Regions from separate parts of the Exiguobacterium abrahamii genome, predicted to be linked through region 1. Evidence: predicted binding sites of a transcription regulator. Region 1 holds the regulator's gene; each other region holds the start of a gene.

Region 1 (3,282 bases):
GCTAAACAAAAAAGAGGTCCGCTTAACGCGAAACCTCTTTCTTCTATAGAAGGAACAAACGATTATTGTTTATTCCGTTCTTCTTCTTGTGCTTGTTTTAATTTCTCAGGTGTTACGTCTGTGCCCTCTTCATCAACGATCTTCATGCCCATGAGTTGGTTTTTGAACGATCCACGGAATGCTGCGAGATACGCTGCACGTAACTCTTTTTGCTCTGCCGCTTCTGCTTCTGATAACGGCTCGACTTTTGATTTATTCGCTAATGCATTGATTCGATCTAATTGTTCTTGTGATAACATGGAATCCCTCTTTCTCTATGACTCAAACTTGAGTAGTTCAATTGTATTCTTACTGTAAAAGAGCTTACTAAAAAAAGCAAGTTAACCGCGTCAGTCGACGGGTTACTTGCTTCTCATTCCGGGCTAGGCGTCAATTCGCGGTATTCAAGATATCGACGATTGACTGTTGCCTTTGAGATATCATGTCCCATCCCGCGAAGCGTAATGGCGATATCTGAAAACGTCAATCCGAGTTCTCGAAGACGTACGATTTCTTCGATTGGTACGTCTTTTCGACTACGCCCAGCGTTCTCTCCTTGGCGATTGAGATTTCGTTCCGGGCGAAACCCTTGTTCGACAGCTCGCCGCATGCCGCGCGCGATTTTTGCGTTATGCAGTTTCCGTTGATATTCTTCCACCAGTGAGACGATCTCAAGGACCATCGCTTCTGCATCTGCAAGCTGGTATTCTCCATCGGAATCAAGCGTCATCAACCGAACACCGTGCTTCTTAAACGTGTGCAAAATAGCGATTTTCGCATTCCCACGACCAATCCGTGTATCATCCGTCACGAGGACCGCATCTACCGCGTCACGTGTCACATGATCAAGAACCGTCAGCATCCCTTCCCGATCGACGTCATAGCCACTCTCTTTTTCAGAGACGACATCCACGACATCAAAACCCTTTTGAGACGCGACCTTCGAAAGTTCCATCCGTTGGCGTTCAATCGAACTATCTTGTGCTTCTTTTTCGGTCGACACCCGACAATAAATCACGACCTTCATCGTACCTCACATCCCTGTTCGTTCTTTCACAACTTTTCCATTTTGTCATTGTTGTGCGATTGGTACAACGATTTTGCTTTTTGAAATGACGTGTTTTGTCTCGACATCATTATTTTTAATCAACCAGTTGACGTATTCTTCATTTGACATCGAACCATCATTGTAGACTTCAGCAATTTGTTCGACTGTAGCGTTCTCATCGACCGTAACGGAAGCAGTCATCAGTTGCGCCACTTTTTCATCCGGGCGTGGTGTGAGTAAAAAGATCACGAAGGCAATACTTAATGCATAGAAGAGAATTGAAAAAGCATGAGTACGAATCGTATGAATCATCATGAATCCCTCCAAATATGAAATGAATGAGTTAGAATAAATGTTCGCGGAACAATTGTTCGCATAACTCATAATAAACACAGAACCCGTGTTCGGTCAACACAAAATGTCGAACAATTGTTTGTACGCTCATTTGTTCTATGTTATAGTGAATCTAGAAACATATATTCTTACATTTCAAACTTCAATCCAGAAAGAGGTGGCAATTCGTATGCGGAAAATGTCTAAGCGCCAACAAGAGATTCTCGACTACATCGTCTCTGAAGTGAAACTGAAGGGGTATCCACCATCAGTTCGTGAAATCGGAGAAGCAGTCGGACTCGCGTCTAGCTCGACGGTACACGGTCATTTGGATCGACTCGAGAAACGGGGAATGATTCGCCGTGACCCGACGAAACCACGTGCGATTGAGATATTGCTTGATAAGCCTGAAGAAATCACGGAAGCCATCGTCCATGTTCCCGTCATCGGGAAAGTCACAGCGGGTCTTCCGATTACAGCGATTGAAAACATCGAAGAACAGTTCCCACTCCCTGCACATTATGTAGGAAACGAGACGGTCTTCATGTTGACGATCGATGGTGAATCGATGATTAACGCAGGTATTCTTGACGGCGATCGTGTCATCGTGCGCCAACAAAACACAGCAGAAAACGGAGAAATCGTCGTAGCTATGACCGAAGATAGCGAAGCGACGGTGAAACGGTTCTTCTTAGAAGATCAACAGGTACGTCTACAACCAGAAAATGACTCGATGGATCCGATGTATTTCGATAATGTCTCCATTCTTGGTAAGGTAATCGGCGTGTATCGGACGATTCATTGACGGAGGGACCAGTTACGACTGGTCTTTTTTCATGCCTTCAGGAAATGTTCATGATACCGTCAATACCGTCGCACTGACGGGTTACGTTGCGTATTCGGTCGCAACGCAACAAACCGATTGGTTACCAACCGCCATCGGTATCGCTGTTGGTACCCTTTGGTTGTCACCCGACCTCGATTTAAAGTCAGAACCGTATTATCGCTTTGGACCATTTCGAGTCTTGTGGATGCCTTATGTCAAGATCATGCCTCACCGATCGATTTGGTCGCATGGACTGATCATCGGAGACATCATTCGGCTTCTTTATAGTGCGGCGATTCTGATTCCGCTACTATTTTTAAGTCTATATTTTCAGGTTCTTGATTCTGCTACGATTGATTCGTGGTTCGCTTCCCTGCCTGCATTCGTCGTCGGGATCATGGTGGCGAGTACGATTCATATCCTACTAGATTATTCCAGCAGTTGGTTTCGACCTAAAAAAAGAAAAAAACGTCGTCGGTAACACCTCTTTTGCTTGCTTGCAAGCAGAATGAGGTGTTTTCTTATCCACTTTTTCGTATCTTTAAACATCAAAATAAAAAATTTCCATTCCTATATTTCAATTATATGTATTGAAAACGTTCTCAATTCGGAGTAATTTAAAGTAGAAAGGCCATTATCTGCTTTAATCCAAAGGGAGGGTTTTTGCATGAATAACTTTGTACTAGAAATGATTGGTACGATGATCCTCATCCTGCTCGGGGATGGAGTCGTCGCCGGTGTCGTCTTGAAAAAGACGAAATCGGAAAACAGCGGATGGATCGTCATCACGTTCGCTTGGGGTCTTGCCGTCATGACAGCAGCATTCGTCGCTGCTGAAAGTGGAGCACACTTGAACCCCGCATTGACGATTGCACTTGCTTTGAACTCTGACCTACCGTGGGCAGACGTTCCGATCTACATTGCCGGACAACTTGTCGGAGCTTTCATCGGCGCCATTCTCGTTTGGCTTCATTACATGAAACATTTTGAAGCGACTGATGATCAAGCTGCAAAACTCGGTGTGTTCGCAACAGGT
Region 2 (3,282 bases), on a different contig from region 1:
CAACACTCGTTGTCACGTATGCCAATCAAGTCTTACTGATCGATCCGTTCCTCGGCGAAAAAGGCAGCTTGCCTCCCTTCGGTCAAACACCGAATGCCGTCGCCAATCCACTCGTCGACTTACCGGTCGATGTCAACACACTGCTTGATCCTGACGCCATCTTCGTCACGCATCTGCATGCCGATCATTTCGATGATGCTGCTAAACAACTATTACCAAAGCATTTACCGCTCTATGCGCAACAAGAAGAAGACGCACAGCACATCCGAGAAGCCGGCTTCACGAACGTCTCTTCCTTCGATTCCGGTGTGACGATTGGTGATATCCAAATCCATCGAACAGGTGGACAGCATGGTGTCGGTGAAATCGGCGAACGGATGGGACGTGTGTCTGGGCTCGTCCTGACCCATCCGGACGAACCAACACTTTATATCGCAGGTGATACGATCTGGTGCGACGAGGTCGCGCATGCAATCGAACAACATACACCTGATATCATCGTCGTCAACAGTGGCGCCGCCCAGTTCTTGACCGGAGAGCCGATCACGATGTCACAGCGTGATCTCCTTGCGGTACATCAAGCAGCGGCGGAAGCGACGATCATCGTCTCGCACCTCGAGTCCGTCAATCATTGTCTTCTGCGACGTGATATGATTGCTGACTTTTTAACTGCCTTCCACCTTTCTGCCCATTTCCTCATCCCGGAGGATGGCGAAACGATGTCATTTTAAGAACAGTAACCTTCATTAAAAAGAAGTCCTGCTTTTCGAGTAACAATCGAAAGCAGGATTTCTTTTTGTTATGGAATGACAAGACCTAACAAACGAGCAAAGGCGACTGCTTGCTCTTCCGTAATGACAGCACCTGGTAAAAATCGCGGATCGATCGTAATACCAGAGAGTTCCGTCTGCCGGAGGTCGAGACCTTTTAACGGTGTTTCAATCCATTGGCTATCTGTAAGCCGGACCGCTTCGAGTTTCCAATGGGTCGGTTTCACTTCGAAGAACTGTGCTTCTTTCATCGTCGTTTCGCTCCAGTGTTGATGACGGACCGTACTGCGAATGAACTGTGCGTAATCTGCAAGTCCTTCCTGAATCGTTAAATGGTCAAGCGTACAATCTTCAAACTGGATGCCCGTCATTCGGCATCCGACGAAGGACACACGGTGAAAACGAGTTTCTTGGAAGTGACATCCGGTTAAGTCGCATTGTTCAAAACGAATATCTTCGAACGAACCACGGTCAAAGTTGAGGTTCGCGAACGAGACATTTTGAAAACACACTTGATAGGCATCGATGCGTTCTGTCAGTTCACTCGGCATCGACTCTTTCTCATAACGCGCTCCTTTCAGATACGGGTCATCGATTTCGACTTGATCGAAGGTCTCTGACTGAAGCGTCTTCGGTAATTCTGGTAAACGGATAACGGTCTCTTTCAATGAAGGTTCCCCCTTTTTTCTCTCCCTTAGTGTACCAAACTCCTGTTATATGAGGAGAAATCGTTCGAATTCCCCTTTTTCAACAGTTTTTATTTTGAGACACTTTGAGACCGTGCTATAGTCAAGGAAAATCAAAATAAGAACATACGTTCTTTTGTGTAAAGGAGTGATTCAGATGTTTCCTTCCGTCGTTTTACCACAAGATAAACGGATTTTTTGCGTCGACAGTGTGTCCTTCTACGCCAGCTGTGAATGCCAGTATCGCAATCTCCCCCCCTTGACGACACGCCTGGCGGTCGTCTCCGATTTAAAACGAAGCGGGTCCGTCATTCTCGCTGCCACCCCTGCCTTAAAAGCACTTGGAATCAAGACGGCCGGTCGATTATATGAAATCGAGCAATTGCCATACGCTGTTCGTCGTACGATTCGACTTGTCGAACCACGTATGCTCGCTTATATGAAGACATCGATTCGTGTCCTGGATGTCCTGCACCAATTCGCCCCACCTGAAGCCATCCGCGTCTATTCAATTGACGAAAGCTTCATTGACATGACCGGAACCGATCGCCTATTTGGTTCCGACCTGCAAGCTGCCCTCAAAATTAAAGAAGCAATCCTGAAACAGACCGGCATCCACGTCCGCATCGGGATTGGTCCAAATAACGTCATCGCGAAACTGACGCTTGATTTAATCGGGAAAAAAGAAGGCATCGCGCGATGTGGATATGCTGATGTCGCACGACGTCTTCATGATTTTCCGATTCGAAAGATGTGGGGAGTTGGACATCGCATGGAACAACATCTGCAGATGATGGGGATTGAAACGATCGGTGATCTTGCCATGCGCCCCGTTGAAGAGTTACACGAACGCTTCGGTGTCATCGGTGCCGAACTGTGGCATCACGCTTGGGGACTCGACGCGTCACCGACACTGCTTCCCCCGCATCATCTGTTCGAGAAAGCCCCTCAACGGACGATTGGACACGGTGTGACCTTAATGCAGGACTATTATCAGTTCGAACGCATCCGGAATGTGCTCAATGAACTGGTGCAGGATGTCGCCGCACGTTGCCGCTTTTCGAATCAAGTCGGCTGGACCGTTCACATCGGTGTCCGTTATTCTCGAAACGTCGTCCGAAGTGGCTTCTCCCGTCAAGTGCGGTTGCCTTATCCGACATCCGATGAACGCATTATTTTGCGTCACGTCTTACAATTATTCGAACCGAATTGGCTCGACGGGGAACCTGTTCGTTTTTTATCCGTTGCAGTGGGGCATTTGACTGCCGATCAAGGCACCTTACAGTTGTCTTTGTTCGAGGATAATGCGCGGCTCTGGAAACGGCGACGGTTATTAAAAGCAATGGATGTCGTTAACCTCCGCTACGGAAAAGGAACGATTCGCCTCGCTGTCTCGTTTCTTGATACGAGTGTCGCCAAACGTCGGTTTCGTTTTGTCGGCGGTCATCCGGGAGGTGATCTTCATGACAGCGTATCGTGATCGGGGAAATTTAAAATGGATTCCTTTTCTCATGCCGGAACATTTGCAATTGTTGCGGGAATACTATGTCCAGATGCATCAGCTCGACTTGCCTGAAATTGATGAACAGTTGCAAGAATCATGGCACTTTCTGCTTCAAGAAGCTTTAATAGAAGGAAACGAACTTGAAATCACGTATTATAAGGAAAGTAGCTACGTGACGGTCGTCGGTTTCGTCGAACGACTAGAACCCGAGCGTTCCGTTCTCTTTCTGCGCGGACGTGAAGTCATTGAAATTCCCTTCACACGAATCGTCCGGATCGAAAACGGGTAAGCTCTCATACAGATGGATGCTTTAAATCGTGCC
Region 3 (3,282 bases), on a different contig from region 1:
CAAAGGTGTCTTACACGTCGAACGACGCCAATCGTTTCGGAACATGACGACGCGTGTCCATTATCCCGGAACACATACATTGACGATTTTGATCAACGGAGAGGCTTACGCGACAGCAACGTTCGAGGTCGAGGAGGAGAGCTGAATGCAAGGGAGACATCCGGATTTTACGACGTCACGTCTGTTTGTCGAAGCAACGGATGAAGAATCGGGTTGTAAGTGGACGCTACATGCGTTACGTGAGAGAACGATCGTCGGAACGATTACCTTCACATGGAATGGATCGACCGGAAACTTACGTTACACGACGACGGATGAGGATGATCAGCGCGGGTACATCAGGGAAGCACTGACATCGATTCTATCGTATCTCGCGCGGACGTTATTACTGACGCGTGTCTATGGCGAGGCAGGCAGTGAGACGGTCTGGCGTCGGAACGGATTTCAGTTGCAAGCGAATCGATATGCACGCGAACTCCATCACTAAAGCCCCGCCTGCTTGAGCAGGACGGGGCTTTAGTGATTAGACCGTTGTTTTGGACCATTTGAAATGATCGCAAATCGCTTCAGCGCTTTCACGTGCACTTAACTGTTCCGTATCAAGGAAGAGATAGTTGACGTCCGGTAGTTCGCCCGGTAGCGAGCGTGTCCGATATCCGTCCGCCGTCTCGCGTAAGTTCTGTTCAGAAGCAGCGAGATCGCGCTTCGTTACTTTATGCGTCAATCGGTTTTCGGTCGTGTTCCGGTGCAGACGGGTTGCGACCGGCGCATCGAGTTCAACGATATAGACGTCAGCACCCGCTTGTTCGAATAATTCGACTGTCTCTTCAATGAACTCGAGACCGCCGCCTTCGACGCCGAATAGACAGAGGAATGTAAACAGGACACCTTCAAGCGAACTGTTCGCCATTTCCTTGAACATTTCGCGGCGGATCGTATCCTTTAAGCGATGGTGTGCGGGTTCAGAGAAATCAAAATAAGGCAATAACAGGTCGATCGTCTGGTGGTTATGGAAGACTTTCATCTTCGTCAACCGTTCGATTTCCTGACCGATCGTCATCTTTCCGACCGCTTGCGGACCAAGTAACAAGACAAATTTCATGGACGAACCTCATTTCCTTTTTCTGCTAAGAATAGCACATTCCGACGAGTGACATCACTAGAACGTTTGTTCGTAATTTGGTATAATTCAGGTATGAAGTCCCGTCGTGTCCTTGTCTGAAGGAGGACAATCATGCAAGAACAATGGAAAGCCGTCATCGGCTATGTAGGTATATATGAAGTCTCGTCGCTAGGTCGCGTAAGGTCGCTCGACCGGACGATCGTGACGTGTCGCGGTGTCCGGCAACGCCGAAAAGGTGTCTTGCTCCGTCCACGGCTCAATCGGGAAGGCTACCGGAAAGTCACGCTTTATCAACGTGGTCGAGGAGAACGCGTGCAGGTCGGAATGCTTGTTGCACAAGCTTTTCTGACGACAGACGTCACGGAAGCACAACTCGTCCGACGCAACGGCAAACGGGCTGACGATCAGTTGTCGAATTTAGACGTCCTGCCTTCAATCGATCAGCAATATAACGAACTACTTGGTGAGTTTGATCTCTTGTTAGGTCAACATGTGACGCTGTCGCCATTTCAGATTCGAGCGATTCGCGCGCAATACGAAAAAGGGAAAACGATTCGTCAATTGGCAGAGCAGTATCAGGTGACGGAGAACCGGATTCGCAACATCATCGATAAAAAGGAAGCACGTTATATCGGCTGAGAACAGAGGAAAGGAGCGCTTGCCAAGAATGGCGGGCGCTCCTTTTATTTAGGCCGGCGATTCACTCGAGCGAACGGTCTGTTGCAACGAACTGATCCGTGACTCGAGTACGGCGCTATGTGTCTTCAGTTCCGTCTGTTGGGTGACGTGGTGTTGCATCTGTTCCCCGAGCACCTGGCTGTAAGACGAGAGCTCCGACATCAACTGCTGAACGGACTGCAGATGTTCCTGCATGTTCGACTGAACATCTGCGACGATTTGACGTTGGTGTTCCACGGTACCCAGTGTCGTCTCAATCGTCGTCGCTTCAGTCAGCATCTGTTTTAAATGCTCCGTTGCCGTCTCGAGTTGTTGTGACGTCGAAAGAAACCGTTCCGTCATCTGCGAGAGTGCTTGTTCGACTTGATCGAGCCCCGCCGTCCACATCTGATTGACCTGCCGGATATGGTCCGTACTCGTCCTAATATCAATTGCGAGTTTTTCGACCTCCTTAGCGACGACCGTGAAGCCACGACCAGCTTCTCCAGCACGGGTTGCCTCAATTAACGCGTTCAGCGACAAACGGCGTGTCTCTTCAGCAACACGCTGGATGTGCGAGATTGAGGTATCCATCTGTTGCTGTAGGTGTGAGGTCTGTTGCAAAATCTGCTCTGTCGTCGTGGATTGTTCCTTCAGCAACTGGCTTTCCTCTTGTAAGGTCTCAAGTGTCGTGTGATTCGTCTGAACAGTCTGTTGAAAACGGGTTACGGCATGTTGACTGTTGAGCAGTGTCGTTTGCATTTCGCTTAACGCATCGTGTCCTTGTGCCGTCAAACGTGTCGAGGCAACGATTGTCTGATCCATCTGTGTTGATTGCGCAAGTAAGGAACCGGCGACTTCATCGACGGCTTGCACCGATTGATCCATCGCCGATAAGCGCGAAGAGAAGTGGGGCTGGACGGATTCAAGTTCCTGACTGGCTTGTTGCATCTCCGTCGTTAAGTCATTAATTTGTTGCATTAACTGATTGTATTGAAACGTCAGCTGTTGTAACTCAAAGGTCGTCGTTTTGAGCGTTAATGGACGATACGATCGCTTCGCATGCGCTTCTTCAATCTGTAAGGCGAGTTTCGATAACGGTGCCAGTTGGCGCTGAATTCGCCAGCGAATCAAGAGGCTGATGCTGACAAGTGTGACTACGCTGACCCAGACGAGTGTCCAAGCTAAATCTCGAGCAGGGGCGATTAATTTATCACGGTCGGTCGTCAGTAAGATGACGTCATCGAGTTCTGGAATCGTCATCGCGACAAGAAATTGGTCTTGATACGAAAAGGCATATGTACGTGTATTCTTTAAGTGCTGTAGTAGTTGTTTTCGTTTTGTCGGTTCGAGTGTCAACGGTCGGAACGCCTCACTCGTGTTCAGGCTTTGAAAGCGAACCGTGTAGTCGTCACGTGATAAGTCGGTTCGCTGTTGCTGTTGCAATCGTTTAATGGCACGCGAGCGGTCTGTTGCGTCCTCCGGATACGCGAGAAACGTTG

What was found. Region 1 encodes LexA, which represses DNA repair genes until DNA is damaged. Its sites were predicted from a motif close to CGAACATATGTTCG; they were not measured.
Region 2: the regulator LexA is predicted to act here: its motif matches at 1,578-1,591, upstream of ITJ88_RS11355 (Y-family DNA polymerase).
Region 3: the regulator LexA is predicted to act here: its motif matches at 1,162-1,175, upstream of ITJ88_RS14955 (NUMOD4 domain-containing protein).

Annotation. Positions count from the first base shown of each region.
Region 1 covers NZ_JADOYC010000001.1:1,734,286-1,737,567, forward strand. The annotation lists gene ITJ88_RS09000 (DUF896 domain-containing protein) at 63-299, opposite strand; gene ITJ88_RS09005 (YneB family resolvase-like protein) at 413-1,066, opposite strand; gene yneA (cell division suppressor protein YneA) at 1,112-1,399, opposite strand; gene lexA (transcriptional repressor LexA) at 1,611-2,225, shown strand; gene ITJ88_RS09020 (metal-binding protein) at 2,257-2,727, shown strand; gene ITJ88_RS09025 (MIP/aquaporin family protein) at 2,914-3,282, shown strand, end outside.
Region 2 covers NZ_JADOYC010000003.1:21,167-24,448, forward strand. The annotation lists gene ITJ88_RS11345 (MBL fold metallo-hydrolase) at 1-731, shown strand, start outside; gene ITJ88_RS11350 (pentapeptide repeat-containing protein) at 800-1,438, opposite strand; gene ITJ88_RS11355 (Y-family DNA polymerase) at 1,614-2,936, shown strand; gene ITJ88_RS11360 (YolD-like family protein) at 2,920-3,249, shown strand.
Region 3 covers NZ_JADOYC010000008.1:414-3,695, reverse strand. The annotation lists gene ITJ88_RS14970 (DNA alkylation repair protein) at 1-145, shown strand, start outside; gene ITJ88_RS14965 (GNAT family N-acetyltransferase) at 146-487, shown strand; gene ITJ88_RS14960 (AAA family ATPase) at 524-1,102, opposite strand; gene ITJ88_RS14955 (NUMOD4 domain-containing protein) at 1,235-1,762, shown strand; gene ITJ88_RS14950 (methyl-accepting chemotaxis protein) at 1,811-3,282, opposite strand, start outside.